DNA from 3 places in the Streptomyces sp. NPDC048600 genome. Region 2 is predicted to be linked to each of the others. Evidence: riboswitches for the same ligand, from Rfam matches in the RefSeq annotation. Region 2 holds a riboswitch; each other region holds the start of a gene.

Region 1 (5,889 bases), on a different contig from region 2:
GGCCCCGCCCGACGACGCCAAGGAGGAGCTGGAGCGGGAGCTGTGGCCCGCCTACGAGGCCTACCCCCGGATGCGGTGGAACCGCGTCGAGGACTGGCACATCACCCTGGCGTTCCTCGGTGAGCTCCCCGTTCGGATCGTTCCGCGCCTGCGGCAGCCGCTCGCGGACCTGGCGGCTCGGCGTGCGCCCATGGCCTTGGCGCTGCGCGGCGGCGGCCACTTCGACGACCGAGTGCTGTGGACCGGGATCGACGGGGACCTGGCCGGGCTCCACACGCTCGCCACGGAGGTCCGCGAGCTGGTCGGGGAGTGCGGGGTGACCTTGGAGGAACGCCCGCTGCGGCCGCATCTGACACTGGCCCGGGCCCGCCGCGACGATCCCTCCAGCGTGCTGGAGGTCGCCACGGCGCTCGCCACGTTCACCGGCCGCCGCTGGTACGCCGAGCGCCTTCACCTGGTCGGCAGCAACTTCGGTCGCGGCCCGGGCCCGATCCGCTACCGCGACATCGAGGCGTGGGGCTTCACCGGCGGGCAGTGACCGGGCAAGGCGCCGGCTCCTCGGCCCGGCCACGTCACCGCGCAGCGGGCGTGGTGGCCCCAGAGCCGGGGCCGGTCAGGGAGCCGAGCCCTGCCCCGGCTACGGCGACACTTCTGCCGCCCGGCACACCGGGCAGGTCAGCTGGCGGGCCGCCCGGTCATGTGTCACCTTGCCCGGACTCGCGGGTCCACGCAGCGCTTTGCCCTCGGTGCGTACATGGTCGATGCACACGGCCGCTCCGCAGACCCGGCACACGGCGACGGCGACCTGTTCACGCCCCAGCTGAGCACATTCGTAGCAGACCATGACAGGGCCTTTCGAACGCGGGAACCGGGCGCTTTCGCGACTCCCTCGTGGCCCCAGGCTTCCCCTCAGCCTTCGTGGACGCAACCAGGCGCACCTTCCTCACCGTGCCGCGGCGTCCCAGTCCAGGGCTCGGTCACTGAACTGGGGACAGCCTCGCGTCGACCCCGGGATCACTCCTTGACGACACCGATTCTCGGGGCAGGCTCGTACTGGTAGGTAAGGCCGAGGTTGCCCTTCACGGCCTCGCCCCAGGAGCCGTCACGGACCATCTTCTGGAGGGCCTTGTTCACCTCCTCCAGCATGGCGGTGTCGCCCTTCTTCAGGCCGATGCCGTAGTTCTCGTTGCTCAGCTTCAGACCGACCAGCTCGAACTGGTCCCTGTACTGCTTCTGTGCGGCGAAACCGGCCAGGATCGAGTCGTCGGTGGTCACCGCGTCGACCGCCCCGCTCTGCAGGCCGACGAGGCACTCCGAGTACGAGGTGTACTCCTCCAGCTGGGCCTTGGGCGCGATGTTCTTCTTGACGTTCTGCGCCGAGGTGGAGCCGGCCACCGAGCAGAGCTTTCCGCCGTCGAGATCACTGCCGGACTCGATGTCGGAGCCGGCCTTGACCAGCAGGTCCTGGTGGGCCAGCAGGTACGGGCCGGCGAAGTCGACCTTCTCCTTGCGCTCCTCGGTGATCGAGTAGGTCGCGGCGATGAACTTCACGTCGCCGCGGGCCAGCGCGTTCTCGCGGTCGGCGCTCTTGGTCTCGACGAACTCGATCTGGTCGGGCTCGTAGCCGAGCTCCTTGGCCACGTACGTGGCAACGTCGACATCGAAGCCGGAGAACTCGCCGCCCGGCTCCTTCAGCCCCAGACCGGGCTGGTCGAACTTGATACCGATCCTGATGGTCTCACCGGCGTGGGACCCCGAGCCCTGATCACCCTCACCGAGACACGCCGTCGCGGTCACAGACAGAACCAGCACGGCCATGGCCGCGGCGGGAACTCTGTGGAGCTTCATAACTGGACTTCCTTCGATTGATCAGGGCGATGCCGTGTCACGGAATCACGTACGACTTCACGGGCACGACGAGGTCCGGGGGTGCCGGATTGCCGACATGGGCCCCGGTTCGATCGGCGCGCGGCGCGCCAGGAACTGATTGCGCGCGGCCAGATCGGAGAAGCGTCCGTCCTCGACGAGAGCCATTCGATTTCGACGCGGACGGGGCGAAGCCCGAGCTGAGCGCGCCTCAGGGAAGGGCCAAGTACGGCACGGTCAATTCACCGTTTCCGGCCACGTCTCGCGTGGCATTCCCTGTCTGTTTGCGCACCGGCGCTCCGGTCATCGCCGCACGGCTCCGTCCTCCTCGGCTGCGCAGGACAGTAAAGATCCGGGACGACCAGCGTCATTACATCTGAGCTGAACTTGAGCATCACGATTGAGTAGGCAAACGACTACTCACCGGTAGGCATGCGCACCCCTGGCTACCCATTGCATTCAAGAACTTTCCCCATGTGGATCAGTTCTCTCGAATCAGCCACAATTCCTGAACGGACACTGCGACCCGCACGGTCGAGGGCCACACGAGGAAGAAGGAGAGAAGATCATGGCGATTCAGCGGATGGACAACGTCGGCATCGTCGTCGAGGACTTGGATGCCGCCGTCGCGTTCTTCGTGGAACTGGGTATGGAGCTGGAGGGCAGGACGCGGGTCGAGGGCCTGTTCGCCGACCAGTGCACCGGACTCGACGGCGTCCGCTGTGACATCGCGATGGTCCGGACCCTGGGCGGTCACAGCCGGCTCGAGCTGGCGAAGTACCTCAGCCCCGCGGCGATCAGCGACGGGCCGCGCGACCGGCCGCACAACATTCTGGGTACACACCGCGTCATGTTCGCCGTCGACGACATCGAGGACACCGTTGCCCGCCTGCGCCCCCACGGCGCCGAACTCCTCGGCGAGATCGCCCGTTTCGAGGACAGCTATCTGCTCTGCTACGTCCGCGGCCCGGAGGGCATCATCGTCGGACTGGCCGAGCAGCTGAGCTGAGCTGGAGCGATCTGGGTCCTGGTCCATGACCGACAGTGGACCAGCAGTCGGAGCGCAGGCGTGGGAGGGAACCCAGGGACGGCGGCCGGCCGGGGCCGGGGTCCGACGTTCTTCAGGACGCCGATGATGAACGACGTCCACGGCGACCCCGCCGACACCACGCTGTGGGGCGGCAAACCGGGCCGGGTTGCGGAAATTGATCCCCCTTCAGGAAGTCGTCGACACCGTGGTGGCCGGGATCGAGCGCCGGTCCCCGGTGATCGTCGCGCCGCGCCGCAACGCACTGGTCGTGCGGCACCACCGTCCCCGACGCCATCGTCCAGGCCACCAAGACCGGCTGGATCGCCCGGCGTTGAGACCGTCACCCGCGTGTGCCGGCTCACGTTCCGAGTGACGGACGTAACCCACCGGACTCGCCGCCTTCCCATAAGGTGGTCGGTGCAGCTGGTTCGCCCCGTCCGCCAGGCGGGGTGTCGCAAGAGGGAACCCGGTGGGAATCCGGGACTGCCCCGCAGCGGTGAGCGGGAACGACCGCCGTCATACGCACTGGGTCCGACGTACCGGACCCGGGAAGCGACGGCCAGTAGGTGTCCTCCGTCGAGGAGGATGTGCCCGCGAGTCCGAAGACCTGCCGACTGCCCGTGCGCGGACCACTCCGCGCGCGGAGATCCCGGTGACCTCGAGGGCGGGTCGGCGTACATACCAGGCGGACCACCGCGCTCGACGCGCACCTCGGTCCGTCCGGTTCGTCATCCCTTCGCGTTCTCGTCCCGTCTCCGGGACCTCAGGGAATCGTCTCGCGAAGGAGATCTCCGTGACCAGCAAGTCCGCTTCTGCGGCACCACGGGCGACCGTGTACGGCTACCCCCGCCAGGGCTCCGACCGGGAGCTCAAGAAGGCGATCGAGGGCTACTGGAGGGGGCGTGTCACCGCCGACGACCTCCGGGATACCGCCGCCGGGCTCCGCCGGAGCAACTGGCAGCAGCTCGCCGGCACCGGCATCCACGAGGTGCCGACCGGCGACTTCTCGCTGTACGACCACGTCCTGGACACCACCGTCATGGTCGGCGCGATCCCCGAGCGCCACCGCACGGCCGTCGAGGCCGACGCGCTCGACGGCTACTTCGCCATGGCGCGCGGTACCCAGGATGTCGCGCCACTGGAGATGACCAAGTGGTTCGACACCAACTACCACTATCTGGTGCCCGAGTTGGGACCGGACACCTCGTTCACCGCCGACTCCGTCAAGCAGGTCACCGAGCTCGAGGAAGCCCAGGCCCTCGGTCTGACCGCACGGCCGGTCCTCGTCGGCCCCCTCACCTACCTGCTGCTGGCCAAGCCCGCACCCGGCGCGCCCGCGGACTTCGCACCGCTCACCCTCCTCGACCGCCTGCTGCCCGTCTACGCCGACGTCCTCGCCGACCTGCGCGCGGCGGGTGCCGAGTGGGTGCAGCTGGACGAGCCTGCCCTGGTCCAGGACCGCACCCCGGCCGAACTCAACTCCGCTGCCCGCGCCTACCGCGACCTCGGCGCCCTCATCCGGCGGCCGAAACTGCTGGTCGGCTCCTACTTCGGCCGCCTCGGCGACGCGCTCCCCGTCCTGGCGAAGGCCCCCATCGAGGGTCTCGCCCTGGACTTCACCGGCGCGGCCGCGGCCAACCTCGACGCGCTGGCCGCCGTCGGCGGGCTGCCCGGCAGGCGTCTGCTGGCCGGCGTCGTCGACGGCCGCAACATCTGGATCAACGACCTGTCGAAGTCGCTGTCCACTCTCGGCACGCTCCTGGGCCTCGCCGACCAGGTCGACGTCGCCACCTCCTGCTCCCTCCTGCATGTCCCGCTCGACGCCTCGGCGGAGCGCGACATCGACCCGCAGATCCTGCGCTGGCTCGCCTTCGCACGGCAGAAGACCGCCGAGACCGTCACCCTCGCCAGGGCCCTCGCCCACGGCACCGACGCCATCGCCGGTGAACTCGCGGCGAACCGTGCCGACCTGGCCTCCCGAACCGGCTCGCCCATCACCCGCACTCCGGACGTACGGGCCCGCGCCGAAGCCGTGACGGACGCCGATTCCCGCCGCTCCCAGCCGTACACCGAACGCGCCGCGGCGCAGCGCGCCCGTCTCGCGCTGCCGCTGCTGCCCACCACGACCATCGGATCGTTCCCGCAGACCGGCGAACTGCGCACCGCCCGCGCCGACCTGCGCGCCGGGCGCATCGACACCGTCGGCTACGAGGAACGCATCGAGGCCGAGATCCGGGACGTCATCGCCTTCCAGGAGAAGGCGGGCCTGGACGTCCTGGTCCACGGCGAGCCCGAACGCAACGACATGGTCCAGTACTTCGCCGAGCAGCTGACGGGGTACCTGGCCACGCGGCACGGCTGGGTCCAGTCCTACGGCACCCGCTACGTCCGTCCGCCGATCCTGGCCGGCGACGTCTCGCGCCCCCGGGCCATGACCGTCCGCTGGACGGCCTATGCCCAGTCCCTCACTCCTCGCCCCGTCAAGGGCATGCTCACCGGACCGGTCACCATGCTCGCGTGGTCGTTCGTCCGCGACGACCAGCCCCTCGCCGACACCGCCCGCCAGGTCGCCCTCGCCCTGCGCGACGAGGTCGACGACCTTCAGGCGGCCGGGACCTCGGTCATCCAGGTCGACGAACCCGCACTCCGGGAGACCCTGCCGCCGCGCGCAGCCGACCACGCCGCCTACCTGGCCTGGGCGACCGAGGCGTTCCGGATCACCACATCCGGTGTCCGCCCGGACACCCAGATCCACACGCACATGTGCTACGCCGAGTTCGGCGACATCGTCCAGGCGATCGACGACCTCGACGCCGACGTCATCAGTCTGGAAGCCGCCCGCTCCCACATGCAGATCGCCCGCGAACTCGCCGCCCACGGATACCCGCGGGAAGCGGGGCCGGGTGTCTACGACATCCACTCCCCCCGCGTACCCGGCACACAGGAGGCCGCCGACCTGCTGCGCACCGCACTCGAAGCGATCCCGGCCGAGC
Region 2 (5,889 bases):
CCGAGGCCCAAAGGTCCTCCGAGGGTCAGAAGTCCTCGTCCAGGTCGACGGTGCCCTCCACCGCCACCTGGTACGCCGAGGGACGCCTCTCGAAGAAGTTGGTCAGCTCCTGAACCCCCTGGAGCTCCATGAAGGAGAACGGGTTCTCCGAGCCGTACACCGGCGCGAAGCCCAGGCGGGTCAGCCGCTGGTCGGCCACGCACTCCAGGTACTGCCGCATCGACTCGGTGTTCATCCCCGGCAGACCGTCGCCGCACAGGTCGCGGGCGAACTGCAGCTCGGCCTCGACAGCCTCCGCGAGCATGTCGGTGACCTCCTGGCGGAGCCGGTCGTCGAACAGCTCCGGCTCCTCCTTGCGCACGGTGTCGACCACCTCGAACGCGAAGGACATGTGCATCGTCTCGTCACGGAACACCCAGTTGGTGCCCGTGGCGAGACCGTGCAGCAGACCCCGGCTGCGGAACCAGTAGACGTACGCGAAGGCGCCGTAGAAGAACAGGCCCTCGATGCACGCGGCGAAGCAGATCAGGTTCAGCAGGAAACGGCGCCGGTCGGCCTGCGTCTCCAGCCGGTCCAGCTTCTCGACCTCGTTGATCCACCGGAAGCAGAACTCGGCCTTCTCGCGGATGGAGGGGATGTTCTCCACCGCCGCGAACGCGGCCGCGCGGTCCTCCGGGTCGGGCAGATAGGTGTCCAGCAGCGTCAGATAGAACTGGACGTGCACGGCCTCCTCGAACAGCTGCCGTGACAGATACAGGCGCGCCTCGGGCGAGTTGATGTGCTTGTACAGCGTCAGCACCAGGTTGTTCGCGACGATCGAGTCGCCCGTGGCGAAGAACGCCACCAGCCGGCCGATCAGGTGCTGCTCCTCCGGCGTCAGCTTCGCGAGGTCGGCGACGTCCGAGTGGAGGTCGACCTCCTCCACGGTCCAGGTGTTCTTGATCGCGTCCCGGTAGCGCTCGTAGAAGTCCGGGTAGCGCATTGGGCGCAGGGTCAGCTCGAAACCCGGGTCGAGGAGACGGCTGTTGCGGTCGGAGCTCACTGGCAGGCCTCGCAGGACTCGGGGTTCTCAAGGGAGCAGGCCACGGCCTCGGCGGAGGCCTGCTGCGGGACGGGGACGGAAGCCTGCGCGGCACGGGCGATCCTCGTCGCCGGACGCGAGCGCAGGTAGTACGTCGTCTTCAGCCCGGACTTCCAGGCGTAGGCGTACATCGAGGAGAGCTTGCCGATCGTCGGCGTCTCCAGGAACAGGTTCAGCGACTGCGCCTGGTCGAGGTACGGGGTCCGCGCCGCCGCCATGTCGATCAGACCGCGCTGCGGGATCTCCCAGGCCGTGCGGTACAGCGCCCGGACCTCCTCGGGGATCCACGCGAAGCCCTGCACCGACCCGCTGGAGTCGCGCAGCGCCTCCCGGGTGCGGGCGTCCCACACGCCGAGGTCCTTGAGGTCCTGCACCAGGTAGGAGTTGACCTGGAGGAACTCGCCGGACAGGGTCTCGCGCTTGAACAGGTTGGAGACCTGCGGCTCGATGCACTCGTAGACGCCCGCGATCGAGGCGATCGTCGCGGTGGGCGCGATGGCGAGCAGCAGCGAGTTGCGCAGACCCGTCGAGGCGATGCGCTCGCGCAGCGCCGCCCAGCGCTCGGGCCAGGTGAACTCCACGCCGTAGTGGTCGGGGTGCAGCACGCCCCTGGCCGTGCGGGTCTTCTCCCAGGCCGGCAGCGGGCCGCTGCGCTCGGCGAGGTCCGCGGAGGCCTCGTAGGCCGCGAGCATGACGCGCTCGGCGATCCGCGTGGACAGCTGCCGCGCCTCGGCCGAGTCGAAGGGCAGACGCAGCTTGAAGAAGACGTCCTGGAGGCCCATCGCGCCCAGGCCCACCGGACGCCACTTGGCGTTGGAGCGGCCCGCCTGCTCGGTCGGGTAGAAGTTGATGTCGACGACCCGGTCGAGGAAGGTGACGGCGGTGCGGACGGTGGCGTCCAGCCGCTCCCAGTCGATGTCCCCGTCGACGACGAACGCGCCGAGGTTGACCGAGCCCAGGTTGCAGACCGCCGTCTCGCCGTCGTCCGTGACCTCCAGGATCTCCGTGCAGAGGTTGGAGGAGTGGACGACGTGCCCCGGCTCGGCCGTCTGGTTGGCGGTGCGGTTGGCGGCGTCCTTGAAGGTCATCCAGCCGTTGCCGGTCTGCGCGAGGGTGCGCATCATGCGGCCGTAGAGGTCGCGGGCCGGGATCGTCCGGCGCGCGAGACCCTTAGCCTCCGCCTCGCGGTACGCGGCGTCGAACTCCTCGCCCCACAGGTCGACCAGCTCGGGCACGTCGGCGGGGGAGAACAGCGACCAGTCCTGGTCGGCGTTCACCCGGCGCATGAACTCGTCCGGCACCCAGTGCGCGAGGTTCAGGTTGTGCGTACGGCGGGCGTCCTCACCGGTGTTGTCGCGCAGCTCCAGGAACTCCTCGATGTCGGAGTGCCAGGTCTCCAGGTACACCGCCGCGGCGCCCTTGCGACGGCCGCCCTGGTTCACGGCGGCGACCGAGGCGTCGAGCGTCTTCAGGAACGGCACGATGCCGTTGGAGTGGCCGTTGGTGCCCCGGATCAGCGAACCGCGGCTGCGGATGCGGGAGTACGACAGCCCGATGCCGCCGGCGTGCTTGGAGAGCCGGGCCACCTGGTGGTAGCGGTCGTAGATGGAGTCCAGCTCGTCCAGGGGGGAGTCGAGCAGATAGCACGACGACATCTGGGGGTGCCGGGTGCCGGAGTTGAACAGGGTGGGGGAGGACGGCAGGTAGTCGAGGCGGCTCATCAGCCGGTAGAGCGCGGCGACCTCGTCGACGGACCGGTGCGTGTCGTCCTCCGCGAGACCGGAGGCGACGCGCAGCAGGAAGTGCTGGGGCGTCTCGACGACCTTGCGGGTCAGGGGGTGCCGGAGCAGATAGCGGGAGTGCAGGGTGCGCAGGCCGAAGTAGCCGAAGCGGTCGTCGCCCGCCGGGTCGACGAGGGCGTCGAGCCGCTCGGCGTGGATGCGCACGAACTCCGCGGTGCGGTCGGCGATCAGGCCCTCGCGGTGCCCGACCGCGACGGAGCCGGTGAAGGACGTGACGCCCTGGGAGGCGGCCTCGGCGCGGATGGAGAGGGTGAGCAGCCGGGCGGCCAGCCTGCTGTACGCCGGGTCCTCGGAGATGAGACCGGCGGCGGCCTCGGTGGCCAGTTCGCGCAACTCGGCCTCGTCCGCCCGCGCGGACCGGCCGCGCAGCGCCGCCGCGGCCACCCGGCCGGGGTCGGCGTCGGGGAGGTCGGCGGTCAGCTCGGTGAGGGTGCGGAGCAGCGCCGCACCGGGACCGGCCTCGTCCACGGGGATGGCTGCTGAAGCCGGGTCTGCTGGCGCGATGGTCACGGGGGGCTCTCCCTCGCTCGGCACGGAGGGGCCTGGCACGGAGCGGGGCAGCACACGAACGCGCTCGGCGTCGCGTCCACCGGCCCACTCCACGAGGCCCGGACGTCAGGGCGTCCCGGCCGGACGGCCGGGCGCACTGTCGGCAGGTCCTCGGACTAGCTCCCGTGCGCGGATACGCACAAGTACACCGTTGCGGGACAGTTCCGGATTCGCACCGGATTCCCCTGCGGCGACAGCGAGCATGAGCATACATCTAGTGCCGGGTGCGGATGGCACCCCCATATGTTGTGGCGCCGGGTGACTTCATAGCGTCAACTGGTAGGTGAGCAGAGTGAAGTCGTGCCCGGGCAGCGGCTGCCAGTCGCGCCCCGGGGCGCGGACGAAGCCGAGGCGTTCGTAGATGCGGTGGGCCGCGCGCATGGCGTCCTGGGTGGACAGCACGACGCCGGTGCAGCCCTCCAGGGCGCGCGCCCGGTCGACACAGGCCCGCACGAGTGCCTCCCCGGCCCCGCGGCCCCGGGCGTCGTGAGCGACGGCGAGCATGCGGATCTCGGCCTCGCCGGGGCCCGCCAGGTCGGCCATGGGGCCCGCCGACGGCACGAAGGTGACACCGCCGAGCAGACGGCCGTCGTCCGTGGCCACGAGGACCTCCGCGGCGGCCGCCCGTTTCGCGACGTTCCTGAGCTCGCCGAGATACCAGTCGTTCTCGCCGAAGGTGAGGAGATCGTCCTGGAGGTAGGCCTGGGCGGTGAGTTCACCGAGGTCGTCGTACTCGCCGGGCAGTGCGGGGCGGATCCGGATGTCCATGCCGAGAGTGTGCGGCACAGGGGCCGCCGTCGTGTGCTCCGACGGCGGCCCCTGCTGCTCGGCTTCGGCCGGTCACCCGGGGCATCGCCCTGGTGGGTGAACGGCCGGGCGGTCCTAGTGCGTGACCGGCAGCTCCGTCTTCACGCCCGGGTCGCCCGCGTCCGCCGTGTAGTCCTCGGGACGGGTCTCGTCGACGCCCTCCGGGGCCTTGGCGGCCCGCAGGGCGAAGGTGAGGACCACCGTCACCGCCACGTTGATCACGAAGGCCGTCAGGCCGATGTAGCCGATCTCGCCGATGCCGGGGATCTCCTTGGCGGAGCCGCCGAAGTGCTTCTGGGTCGGCGAGGCCACGCCGTACGCGGCGATCGTGCCGTAGAGCATGCCGACGGCCCAGCCGCCCAGCAGCGCCCAGCGGTGGAACCAGCGGGTGAACAGGCCGCCGACGAGGGCCGGGAAGGTCTGGAGGATCCAGATGCCGCCGAGGAGCTGGAAGTTGATGGCGACCGTCTTGTCCATCGTCAGGACGAAGACCAGCGCGCCCACCTTCACCAGCAGCGACACCAGCTTGGAGACCTTGGTCTCCTGCGCGGGCGTGGCGTCCGGCTTGAGGAAGTCCTTGTAGATGTTGCGGGTGAACAGGTTCGCCGCCGCGATGGACATGATCGCGGCCGGCACCAGCGCGCCGATGCCGATCGCCGCGAAGGCCACGCCCGCGAACCAGTCCGGGAACATGTCCTCGAACAGCTGCGGGATGGCCAGCTGGCCGTTCTGCACCTTCACCCCGGCCGCGATGGCCATGAAGCCCAGCAGCGCCAGCAGGCCCAGCATCAGGGAGTACAGCGGCAGGATCGTGGTGTTGCGGCGGATCACGTCACGGCTGCGCGAGGACAGCGTCGCGGTGATCGAGTGCGGGTACATGAACAGCGCCAGCGCGGAGCCCAGCGCCAGTGTGGCGTACGTCCACTGGCCCGCCTCGGCGGGGATCAGCGCGCCGCGTGGCTTGTCCGTGGCGGGGTTGGTCTGGGCGTAGGCCTCGGACGCCTTGGTGAAGATCTCGTCGAAGCCGCCCAGCTTGATCGGGATGTAGATGATCGCGACCGCGATGACCAGGTAGATCAGCGTGTCCTTGACGAACGCGATCAGGGCGGGCGCCCGCAGGCCGGAGGAGTAGGTGTACGCCGCCAGCACGCCGAAGGCGATCAGCAGGGGCAGATCCTTGACGAACCAGTTGGTGTCCTCGCCGCCGCCCACGCCCATCACGTCCAGCACGGCCTGGATGCCGACGAGCTGGAGCGCGATGTACGGCATGGTCGCGAGGATGCCGGTGACGGCGACCGCCAGCGACAGGCCCTTGGAGCCGAAGCGGCCGCGCACGAAGTCCGAGGTCGTCACATAGCCGTGCCGGTGCGAGACCGACCACAGGCGGGGCAGGAACGTGAAGATCAGCGGGTAGACCAGGATCGTGTACGGCACGGCGAAGAAGCCGGCCGCGCCCGCCGCGTAGATCGCCGCCGGCACCGCGACGAAGGTGTACGCGGTGTACAGGTCGCCGCCGAGCAGGAACCAGGTGACCCAGGTGCCGAACGACCTGCCGCCCAGGCCCCATTCGTCGAGGCTGTGCTCGTTCTCGGCCTTGCGCCAGCGCGCGGCCATGAAGCCCATGACCGTGACGGCCAGGAAGAAGAGGAC
Region 3 (5,889 bases), on a different contig from region 2:
GCGTTCGATTTCACGAACGGTTTTCATGACACCGCCAACGCGATGGCCACCACCATCTCGACCGGTGCGCTCAAGCCCAAGGTCGCGGTGGCCATGTCCGCCGTCCTCAACCTTGTGGGTGCTTTTCTCTCCGTGGAGGTCGCCAACACGATCTCCAAGGGTCTGGTCGACGAATCAGGCATCCGTCCCGAGGTCATCTTCGCCGCCCTGGTCGGCGCGATCCTCTGGAACCTGCTGACCTGGCTCGTCGGTCTGCCGTCGTCCTCGTCGCACGCCCTGATGGGCGGCCTGATCGGTGCGACCATCGCCTCGGCGGGCGTGGGTGCCGTGCACGGTGACGTGCTGGTCACCAAGGTGCTCATCCCGGCGATCGCGGCCCCGCTGGTCGCGGGCCTGGCGGCGATGTTCGCCACGCGGCTCACCTACGTGATGGGCAAGAAGGCCGACGGCAAGGCCTCGGCGAAGGGCTACCGCGCGGGGCAGATCGCCTCCGCCGGCCTGGTCTCGCTGGCCCACGGCACCAACGACGCCCAGAAGACGATGGGCATCATCACCCTCGCCCTGGTCGCCGGCGGCTCCCTCGCCCCCGACTCCGACCCGCCCATGTGGGTCATCCTCTCGGCGGGCCTGGCCATCGCCCTCGGCACCTACCTCGGCGGCTGGCGCATCATCCGCACCATGGGCAAGGGCCTGACCGACCTCCAGCCGCAGCAGGGCTTCGCCGCCCAGACCAGCGCCGCGACGGTCATCCTGGCCTCCTCCCACCTGGGCTTCTCGCTCTCCACCACGCACTCGGTCTCCGGCTCCGTGATGGGCGCCGGCCTCGGCCGCAAGGGCGGTGTGGTCCGCTGGTCCACCGCGACCCGCATGTTCGTCGCCTGGGGCCTGACCCTGCCGGCCGCCGCCCTGGTCGGCGCGCTCGCCGAGTGGGTCACCGGCTTCGGCCCCTGGGGCACCGCGGTCGTGGCCGTCTTCCTGGTCGGCTCCAGCGCCGCCATCTGGAAGCTGTCGCGCCGCGAGGTCGTCGACCACACCAACGTGAACGACACCGAGGAACCGGCCGGCGTGGTCACCACCGCGATCGCCATGGTCACCCCGCCGCCCGCGGGCACCACCACCGTCGACGCGCCGGTCGTCGCCGCCGCCCCGGCGGGCGCGGCCGAGCCGGCCGCCTCGCAGGCCACGGCCTGAGCCCCGACCACCCCGGTACGAAGGAATCAGCAGCATGAAGATCGACTGGGCGGCCCTCGGCTCCGTGTTCGGCGTCAGCCTCGTGGTCACCGTGGCCCTCGTGGGCCTGTTCACCCTCGGTGTCGTCGGCCTCTCCCGCCAGGAACGGGCGCAGGAGCAGGGCGGCACCGCCGCACTGGCCGTGACCGGTGCCTACGCCTGCTTCGCCGCCTGCGCGGCGGCCGTCGGCTACGGCATCTACCTGATCATGGCCTGACGCCCGGAACCTGACGCCGGGCCTCGTGAGGGGGCTGTCGCGGACGAGAAGTCCGTGACAGCCCCCTCACGCATGCGCCCCCCAAGCCCGCCACCGGCCCGCGATTCACGCCGTACGACCGGCCATCGCGCGACCGCCAGGTCGCCTCCCGGCACACCACGGGCGGTCGTGACGGAGCGTCACAAAGGCCGGTCGCGGAAGGCCGCCCGGACAGCGGGCATTTCCGCGCGAGCCGGTCCCCGGGCGCGCCACGCCACGGCGGCGGTGTGGGCCTCGGCACACTCCAGCCTCGCAGGTCAACGGTGAGTTGACGGGTGTTCGAGGGCCGTGGTGGACTGCCCGAGCCATGTACGGCGGCAGAAGAGGAAGCCGGTGCGAATCCGGCGCGGTCCCGCCACTGTCACCGGGGTAGTCATCCCCGGGAGCCAGGAACTCTCACCGCCGGTCTCGTCGAACCAGGGCGTGGACACCCTGAGTGAGGACATATCGCCATGCGCGGCTGCCGTTCGCGGTCCATCACCCCTGCTCCGCCCGCCCCCGCGGCCGGCTGAGCCCGATGCGTGCCGATCGCGTTTACGCGTACGGCGCCGCCGCCGGCCTCCTCGGTGACCTCCTGCTCGGCGATCCCCGCCGCGGGCACCCGGTCGCCGCGTTCGGCCGTGCCGCCGGTGCCGTGGAACGGCTGCTGTGGCGCGACCACCGCGGCTGGGGCACCCTGCACACCGCCGTGTGCGTCGGCGGCACGGTCGCCCTGGGCGCCGCCGCCACCCGTGCCGCACGCCCCTCCCCCACCGCCTCCTTCGCGCTGACCGCCGCCGCCACCTGGGCCGTCGTCGGCGGCACCTCGCTCGCCCGCGAGGCACGGGCCGTCGGCCGGGCCCTGGAACAGGGCGACCTCGCGGCCGCGCGCGCCCGGCTGCCCCATCTGTGCGGCCGCGACCCGCAGGCACTGGACGCCGACCAGATCGCCCGCGCGGTCGTGGAGTCGGTCGCCGAGAACACCTCCGACGCGGTCGTGGGCGCGCTGGTGTGGGGCGCCCTCGGCGGAGTACCGGGACTCCTCGGCTTCCGCGCGGTCAACACCCTCGACGCGATGGTCGGCCACCGGTCACCGCGCCATCTGCGCTACGGCTGGGCCTCCGCCCGGCTGGACGACCTCGCGGGCTGGCCCGGCGCACGGCTCACCGCCGTGCTCGCCGCCGCCGCGGGACCCGACCCGCGCGGTGCCGTACGCGCCTGGCGGGCCGACGCGGCGAAGCACCCGAGCCCCAACGCCGGCCCCGTGGAGGCGTCCTTCGCGGGCGCCCTCGGCGTACGGCTCGGCGGAACCCTGTCCTACGGCGGCCGGGTCGAGCACCGGCCCGTGCTCAACGGGGCGACGGGACGGGCCGTCGCCGCGACCGACATCGACCGGGCGGTACGGCTCTCCCGCCGGGTCGGCTGGCTCGCGCTCGGCGTGGGAGTCGCCGCGCGCCTGGTTGTGAAGGGGCGGAAGAGATGAGCGGGGGTCTCCTCGTCGCGGGCACCACCTCCGACGCGGGCAAGAGCGTCGTCACCGCCGGTATCTGCCGGTGGCTGGTGCGCCAGGGCGTGAAAGTGGCGCCGTTCAAGGCGCAGAACATGTCCCTCAACTCGTTCGTGACACGGGAGGGCGCCGAGATCGGCCGGGCGCAGGCCATGCAGGCGCAGGCCTGCCGGGTCGAACCGACCGTGCAGATGAACCCGGTGCTGCTCAAGCCCGGCGGCGACCGCAGCAGCCAGGTCGTACTGATGGGCAAGCCGGTCGGCGAACTCAGCGCCCGCGGCTACCACGGCGGCCGCCAGGAGCAGTTGCTCGGCACCGTACTGGACTGTCTGGCCGAGTTGCGGGGCACGTATGACGCGGTGATCTGTGAGGGGGCGGGCAGTCCGGCCGAGATCAACCTGCGCCGGACCGACATCGTGAACATGGGGATCGCACGCAACGCGCGCCTCCCCGTCCTCGTCGTCGGCGACATCGACCGCGGCGGCGTCTTCGCCTCCTTCTTCGGGACGGTGGCGCTGCTCTCGCCCGAGGACCAGGCACTGGTCGCCGGGTTCCTCGTCAACAAGTTCCGCGGGGACGTCTCCCTGCTGGAGCCCGGCCTCGACATGCTGCACGGCCTCACCGGGCGGCGGACGTACGGCGTACTGCCGTTCCGGCACGGGCTCGGCATCGACGAGGAGGACGGCCTGCGGGTCTCCCTGCGCGGTGCCGTCCGGGAGTCGCACGTGGCCGCGCCCGTCGGCGAGGACGTACTGCGGGTCGCCGTGTGCGCGATCCCGCTGATGTCCAACTTCACGGACGTGGACGCGCTCGCCGCCGAACCCGGCGTCGTGGTGCGCTTCGTGGACCGGCCCGAGGAACTGGCCGACGCCGACCTGGTCGTCGTCCCCGGCACCCGGGGCACGGTCAAGGCACTGCGCTGGCTGCGCGAACGGGGGCTCGCGGACGCCCTGGTGAGAAGGGCCTCGGAGGGCCGGCCCGTCCTCGGCGTCTGCGGTGGCTTCCAGATCCTCGGCGAGCACATCGAGGACGACGTCGAGAGCCGCGAGGGGCACGTCGAGGGCCTCGGCATCCTGCCCGTGCGGGTGCGGTTCGCCCGCGAGAAGACCCTCACCCGGCCGGTGGGGGAAGCCCTCGGCGAGCCGGTCGAGGGCTACGAGATCCATCACGGGGTGGCCGAGGTCCACGGCGGCGCACCGTTCATCTCCGATGACGAAGGGCACAGCCTCGACGGCTGCCGGGTGGGCCCGGTCTGGGGCACGCACTGGCACGGCTCCCTGGAGTCGGACGGCTTCCGGCGCGCCTTCCTGCGCGAGGTCGCCACCGCCGCGGGCCGCCGCTTCGTCCCCGCACCCGACACATCCTTCGCCGCGCTGCGCGAGGAGCAGCTCGACCGGCTCGGCGACCTCATCGAACAGCACGCGGACACGGACGCGCTGTGGCGGCTCATCGAGTCCGGCGCGCCGCAAGGACTGCCTTTCATTCCACCGGGAGCGCCCGCATGAGCACAGTGTTGTTGTTGTCGACCGCCGACACGGATCTGCTGGCGGCCCGCGCCTCGGGCGCGCCCTACCGGATCGGCAACCCGACCCGCGTCGACGTCGCACAGGAACTGCCGGGACTGATCGAGGGCGCGCGGATCGCCGTCGTACGGCTGCTCGGCGGCAAGCGGGCCTGGGAGGACGGGCTCGCCGCGCTGAAGGCCTCCGGCATCCCCACCGTGCTCCTCGGCGGCGAGACCGTGCCGGACGCGGAGCTGATGGCCGAGTCGAGCGTCCCGGCCGGTGTGGTCGCCGAGGCCCTCAAGTACCTCGTCGAGGGCGGCCCGGAGAACCTGACCGAACTGGCCCGCTTCCTCTCCGACACCGTGCTGCTGACCGGTGAAGGGTTCGCCGCGCCGCGGAAGATGCCCGAGTACGGCGTCCACGGCGAGCGTGCCCGCACCGAGGGCCGCCCGACCGTCGGCGTGCTCTTCTACCGCGCCCACGAACTGAGCGGCAACACCGCCTTCGTGGACACCCTCTGCGACGCGATCGAGGCACGGGGCGCCAACGCCCTTCCCGTGTACTGCGGTTCGCTGCGCGGGGCGGACCCGGAGCTGTACGAGATCCTCGCGCGGGCCGACGCCCTCGTCGCCACCGTCCTCGCCGCGGGCGGCACGCACGCCTCGCAGGCCTCCGCGGGCGGCGACGAGGAGGCCTGGGACATCGGCGCCCTCGCCGACCTCGACGTGCCCGTGCTGCAAGGGCTCTGCCTGACCTCCTCGCACGCCGCGTGGGACGAGTCGGACGCCGCGCTCTCCCCGATGGACGCGGCGATGCAGGTGGCCATCCCTGAGTTCGACGGGCGTCTGATCACCGTCCCCTTCTCCTTCAAGGAGCAGGGCCCCGACGAGGTCCCGGTGTACGTCGCCGACCCGGAGCGGGCCGCGCGCGTCGCCGGGATCGCCGTACGGCACGCGGAGCTGAAGCACAAGCCGAACGCCGAGAAGAAGCTCGCACTGGTCTTCACCGCGTACCCGACGAAGCACTCGCGCGTCGGCAACGCCGTCGGCCTGGACACGCCCGCGTCGGCGGTACGGGTGCTGGACGCGCTGCGCGACGCCGGATACGTCGTCGAGGGACACCCCGACCAGGGCGACGAGCTGATCCACCGGCTCATCAACGCCGGTGGCCACGACGTCGAATGGCTCACCGAGGAACAGCTCGCCGCCGCGCCCGCGCGAGTGCCACTGGCGGACTACCGGGCCTGGTTCGAGAAGCTGGACCCGTCGCTTCGGGACGCCATGCTGGAGGCGTGGGGCGAGCCGCCCGGCAGCCTCTACGTCGACGGGGACGACATCGTGCTGGCCTCGCTCCGGTTCGGGAACGTCGTCGTGATGATCCAGCCGCCGCGCGGCTTCGGCGAGAACCCGATC

What was found. A riboswitch is a leader RNA that binds a small molecule or an ion and turns the genes downstream of it on or off. The one in region 2 is predicted to bind cobalamin.
Region 1: linked by a shared signal. The riboswitch ahead of metE (5-methyltetrahydropteroyltriglutamate--homocysteine S-methyltransferase) and the one ahead of ACZ6SQ_RS31555 (ribonucleoside-diphosphate reductase subunit alpha) in region 2 are both predicted to bind cobalamin.
Region 3: linked by a shared signal. The riboswitch ahead of ACZ6SQ_RS26945 (cobalamin biosynthesis protein) and the one ahead of ACZ6SQ_RS31555 (ribonucleoside-diphosphate reductase subunit alpha) in region 2 are both predicted to bind cobalamin.

The regions. Positions count from the first base shown of each region.
Region 1 is NZ_JBVJGZ010000001.1:361,797-367,685, forward strand. Features, by position in the region: gene thpR (RNA 2',3'-cyclic phosphodiesterase) at 1-538, shown strand, start outside; gene ACZ6SQ_RS01505 (DUF2180 family protein) at 638-844, opposite strand; gene ACZ6SQ_RS01510 (glutamate ABC transporter substrate-binding protein) at 1,015-1,848, opposite strand; gene ACZ6SQ_RS01515 (VOC family protein) at 2,435-2,875, shown strand; cobalamin riboswitch at 3,304-3,525, shown strand; gene metE (5-methyltetrahydropteroyltriglutamate--homocysteine S-methyltransferase) at 3,690-5,889, shown strand, end outside.
Region 2 is NZ_JBVJGZ010000030.1:33,772-39,660, reverse strand. Features, by position in the region: gene ACZ6SQ_RS31560 (ribonucleotide-diphosphate reductase subunit beta) at 26-982, opposite strand; gene ACZ6SQ_RS31555 (ribonucleoside-diphosphate reductase subunit alpha) at 1,039-3,393, opposite strand; cobalamin riboswitch at 3,518-3,642, opposite strand; gene ACZ6SQ_RS31550 (GNAT family N-acetyltransferase) at 3,697-4,200, opposite strand; gene mctP (monocarboxylate uptake permease MctP) at 4,315-5,889, opposite strand, start outside.
Region 3 is NZ_JBVJGZ010000022.1:94,671-100,559, reverse strand. Features, by position in the region: gene ACZ6SQ_RS26955 (inorganic phosphate transporter) at 1-1,191, shown strand, start outside; gene ACZ6SQ_RS26950 (hypothetical protein) at 1,226-1,447, shown strand; cobalamin riboswitch at 1,762-1,901, shown strand; gene ACZ6SQ_RS26945 (cobalamin biosynthesis protein) at 2,004-2,948, shown strand; gene ACZ6SQ_RS26940 (cobyric acid synthase) at 2,945-4,477, shown strand; gene cobN (cobaltochelatase subunit CobN) at 4,474-5,889, shown strand, end outside.